One region of the Exiguobacterium sp. SH3S1 genome, then DNA from elsewhere that is predicted to be linked to it. Evidence: a T-box and tRNA genes for the amino acid it is inferred to sense, from the RefSeq annotation. Region 1 holds a T-box; the other holds one or more tRNA genes.
What was found. A T-box is a leader RNA that pairs with one kind of tRNA and senses whether it is charged. The one in region 1 lies ahead of argS (arginine--tRNA ligase), so its partner is inferred to be a tRNA-Arg.

Region 1 (2,407 bases):
GGCCTTTACGTGTCGACATCTTCTTCCCTTCTTGCAAGATCAAGCCGAACGGCACGTGGTGCATGCCGTCGACGAAGTCGTAACCGAGCTTGCGGAGTACCGAGAACAACTGTTTGAAGTGGAGTGCCTGCTCACCACCGACGACGTAGTTCGCTTGGACGAAGTTGTACGTCTCATGACGATAGACGGCCGCAGCCAAGTCGCGTGTCGCGTAAAGCGTCGCGCCGTCTTTCTTTGTGATCAGGCAAGGTGGCAAGTTCTCGTCTTCAAGCGAGACGACCATCGCCCCTTCACTCTCGACGAGCAGGTTCTTCTCTTCGAGCATGGCGACGATTCGGTCCATCTTGTCGTTGTAGAACGCTTCACCGTGTAAGCTGTCAAACTCGACACCGAGGAGATCGTATACTTTTTGGAACTCTTTGAGCGACTCGTCACGGAACCACGTCCACAGTTCGGTCGCTTCAACGTTACCGTCCTCGAGCTTTTTGAACCAAGCACGGCCCTCGTCTTCAAGCTCAGGCTGAGTTTTCACTTCTTCATGGAAGTGAACGTATAGCTTTAAGAGCTCAGCAATCGGATTTGCCCGGACCGCTTCCTCATCGCCCCACTTCTTATAAGCGACCATGAGTTTCCCGAATTGTGTACCCCAGTCGCCGAGGTGGTTGACACCGACGACGTTATAGCCGTTTTTGCGAGCGATCTGGTTGATGGCGTTACCGATGACCGTCGAGCGCAAGTGTCCCATCGAGAACGGTTTGGCGATGTTCGGTGACGAGAAGTCCGTGACAATCGTCTCGTTGCGTGTCGCATGCGTCGCGTAATCCGCTTGCTCGTCGAGAACCGTGTTAATGATTTCCTGCGAGACGACGTCACGGCTCAAGAAGACGTTCACATATGGACCGGCCGCTTCAACTTTTGTGAACAGTTCGTCGTTCAATTCACCAGCGATGTCAGTCGCAATCATGACCGGCGCTTTCCGGTACGCCTTGGCGAGTTGGAAGCATGGGAACGCGAGATCCCCGTGCGCCTCATGTTTTGGTTTTTCAATCAATGCCTCAATCTGGTCGAGCGTGAGTTCGTCACCGATGACACGTGACAGAGCCTCCGCATACTTGCGTTCATAACTCATGTAAATTTCCTCCTTCAAATCTAGTCATAAAAAAAACGCCCTTTGCACAGATGCAAAGAGACGGGTTGGCCCGCGGTACCACTCTTCTTGCCTGTTTTACACAGACCACTTTAACGGTGATAACGGGGGCCCCCCGGCTACGCCTACTCGCTTCGGATAGCATCTCAAAAGTGCGTTTCGCGATGTTTGTCAGCCTAGGCTCTCACCAATCCCTAGGTCGCTTTGTTGACTAAACGATCGTTACTCTCTTTTTCATCGACTTTCGTCTATGTGGTTGAAAAGCAACTTCATTATAGAGGATATTTGATGTAGACTCAATGCTAGAATTCAGCCATTATGATGAATAGGCAGGACTTGGGCGCAACCGTGCCGAATCTCCTACCATACATATGAGAAGACTTTTCCCACACAGGAGGGAACTATGAATCATTTTCGCAAAATGTCCGTCCTCGGTTGGAGCATTTGGAGTTTGATCGTTTTACTGACCATCACCTTGTTTACAACCGGTGTCCTTGATGTTCCGGCGATCGAGCCGCTTCCGTTCATCTTGATTGCGCTGCTCGTCATCATTTTCCAAATGGACTCGATTGAACGGAAAGGCGTCTATTTCACGTTTTCAGAAAGCATCGTCCTCATCATCTTTTTATTCTTTGATTTTGAGACGGCGCTCCTCGTCAACCAAATCGGACTCCTCGTCTTTCAGTTCGCCAACTTAAAACCGCGCGTCGCGCTCCGCCGCTTCCGGTTCACTTATCCTTGGAACGCGATCACGTCATTTTTAGAAATCGCCATCCCGGCAAGTGTTTACTTGGCACTCGGCGGTGAGACCGGTCTTGGCTTCTATTCGCAGGATTCGTTCGTTCCGCTCATCGGTCTGATCAGCGCCATCATTTTGAACACGGTCGTTCAAAAGTATCAAGTCGGCTGGTGGTTCCGCGTCGATATCCCGGTCCGTGATTTTCTGAATATCGCTTTTTACACGTACATCGTCAGTTTCGTCTTCATCCTTGCCGCGTCGTTCTTCCGTGAGACGAACTTGCTCGTCGTCAGTAGCATCGCGGCCGCCCTCACGTTCTTTATTAAGCGGTTGATGATCCAAAAAGGGCGCCAAGACGCGTTCAAGTCATTGATCGAACAGTACGATGAAGCGAAAGAGGCCGTCTCCCTGTCTCAAAGCGAGGCCCAGGCGATTGAAGTGTTCTTGAGTCAATGTGAGCGCCTCAACCAATATGATAAAGGGTTTGTCGAGTTCGTCCTGTTCGACCGAACGCTCTATTT
Region 2 (2,407 bases), on a different contig from region 1:
CGTCTTCCCACTTCCGGCAACACCACGAATTAGCCTATTTTGATCCCCCAACTGTTTCGCCAAGTTTTCTTGATGTAAATCCATGGCACGAATATTGTGAAGGGAAAGTAGCAACTGGTCTTGATATTGTGCGGGTTTTTTGAACTCGGCACTAATTCTTACTTCGGGGAACAAGTGATATCGAATAGCGTCAATATCATCATGGGTGAGAGGGGTCCGCAGTCGATAGGGGACGGTAAACATATTTAATATTTTTTCGATCAGCACAGTCTCTGAAAAATCATCGTCATCAGGATTTATTTCGTCACGTGTAAAAGAGAATGAAGGGTCAATGACATTATAAAGTCCATGACGTATACATTCATCTTGATTTAGCCTGGTGAACACTACCCCAGAACCGTAAGGGAATTTTAAAGATGATGTGTATTTCCCTTCTGCTTGTATCAAATTTTGATCACGTTTAAGAACATCAACGATATGAAACATATTTTCTCGTGCTTGAACGAAAGGACTTTTTATTTTTTGCTGTTTGCCGTCTGTAGGTGTGATGATCCATTCATCGTTTGTTAATTGAAATAATGTATTACGAGTGTAGTCTTTCACTTCTAGCACTAATAGCCCTAAGTCCGGTCCAATGATTACGAAGTCAGGTCGTCGGCCAAGAATGCTAGGCTCGAAATAGACAATATAGTCATCAGGAAGATAGTGCTTTAACGTACGAAACACTAAGCGCTCTCCTGACGTTGCAGAAGTACGAATTGTTTCAGGAACAGATAAAGCCATCATGTACACCTCAATCACATTTATTTCTTTAAATATACTACATATAGTAATTAATGATATACGATGGATTTTTATTGGTAATAAAACAAAAAAAGACGAAGGCAAATTGCCTTCGTCTTAATAAGTAGATACACCCGGAGAGATTTGAACTCCCGACACCTGGCACCGGAAACCAGTGCTCTATCCCCTGAGCTACGGGTGCATGTTCTCTGACACGATTTATTATACAATTGTTTTTTTGAAAAAGCAATCCTGTTGTTATGTCTTTTTTTGCAAGCGCGTTTGGCGACCATTCGTTACAATTAGAAGTGAGAGGGGTGTGACCGATGCAACGGCAAGAACAGCAACAACTGCAGAAGCTTCAGCTGACACAAGACATGGTCCGGCGTCTGCCGGTTCTTGAGGCGGACCGGGTCGCGCTCGAGTGGCAGCTCGTCCGGTTGGCTAAACGAAACACGCACGTCACAACGGGCGGTACGGTCGAATGGATTGCGGAGGCGGCGGGCGGTTTTGAAGCACGGCTATTTGAACAGATTGACGAAGGAAGCGGGACCGAGGCCCAAAAGCAGCTTCAAAAACAACTCGTCATGGCGCTCGACCATCGCGGTCTACTTCCGGAGACCGATGCCGTCCTCGCGAAGCGATTCGGTGTCGAGATGGCGGACGTCGATCTGGCCCGGCGCGCACTGTTATTTTTAGAGCCGACCGGGATCGGTGCGGCTTCAGAACATGACTGCCAATACCGTCACGCGATCGAGCATGACGATCCACACGTGCTCGACGTGTTCGAGGCGCTTGACGCAAAGGTCGAGCATGTAGCGGACAGGCTCGGGATGACGACCGACGAATACGAGCGAATCAGCCGAATCGTCGCCACGCTCCCGAGGACACCGATATTATATGAAGAAACCGAGCATATTCTACCCGAACTCGAGGTCGTCGTTCAAGACGGGGAACTCATCACGACGTGGTTCAGTCCGATGATTGACTTGGACGTCGGTTCGGACCGGGAGGCGAAGTGGTGGCAAGAGACGCTCGCGATGCGCGCAGAGACGCTCCGCTCTGTGTGGGCCGTCATCGAGCGACGCCAGGCGGACTGGCTCCGCGGCCAACTCGTCCTGCATCCGCTCACACGAAAAGAAGTCGCCATCGAGATCGGCAAGCATGAGTCGACGGTCGGCCGCGCGATTCAAGGCAAGTACGCCAAGACCGCGGGCGGCGTGATGGAGTGGCGTCACTTCTTCGTCCGCGCCACGTACCACGGCCAAGCCCCGTTCATGATTAAACGGGCGCTCGCCGAGCTGATCCAACAAGAGACGGCGCCTTTGAGCGACCAGGCGCTCACCGATGAGCTGGCCCGGATCGGCTACACCGTGACGCGGCGGACGGTCGCGAATTATCGTGAGGCGCTAGGTTTTGGCAACTCGCGGGAGCGGGAACGACAGTTATGGAAAGGGGAGACGTGACATGGTACTGACGTTATATCGCCGGGAGAACTGCTCGCTTTGTGAGGAGGCGCTCGTCATGCTCGAATGGCTACAGGAAGATTATCCGTTCGAGCTCGAGCAAATCGACATCACGGGCGACGCGTTGCTTGAAGAAAAATATTTATTTGAGATTCCCG

Region 2: it has a tRNA-Arg gene. The T-box ahead of argS (arginine--tRNA ligase) is inferred to sense a tRNA for this amino acid. The anticodon was not compared.

Annotation. Positions count from the first base shown of each region.
Region 1 is NZ_SJUW01000006.1:176,487-178,893, reverse strand. It holds gene argS (arginine--tRNA ligase) at 1-1,129, opposite strand, end outside; T-box leader at 1,183-1,394, opposite strand; gene EVJ26_RS08820 (GGDEF domain-containing protein) at 1,551-2,407, shown strand, end outside.
Region 2 is NZ_SJUW01000002.1:262,055-264,461, reverse strand. It holds gene EVJ26_RS04060 (3'-5' exonuclease) at 1-783, opposite strand, end outside; tRNA gene EVJ26_RS04055 (tRNA-Arg) at 913-985, opposite strand; gene EVJ26_RS04050 (RNA polymerase factor sigma-54) at 1,110-2,249, shown strand; gene EVJ26_RS04045 (glutaredoxin family protein) at 2,251-2,407, shown strand, end outside.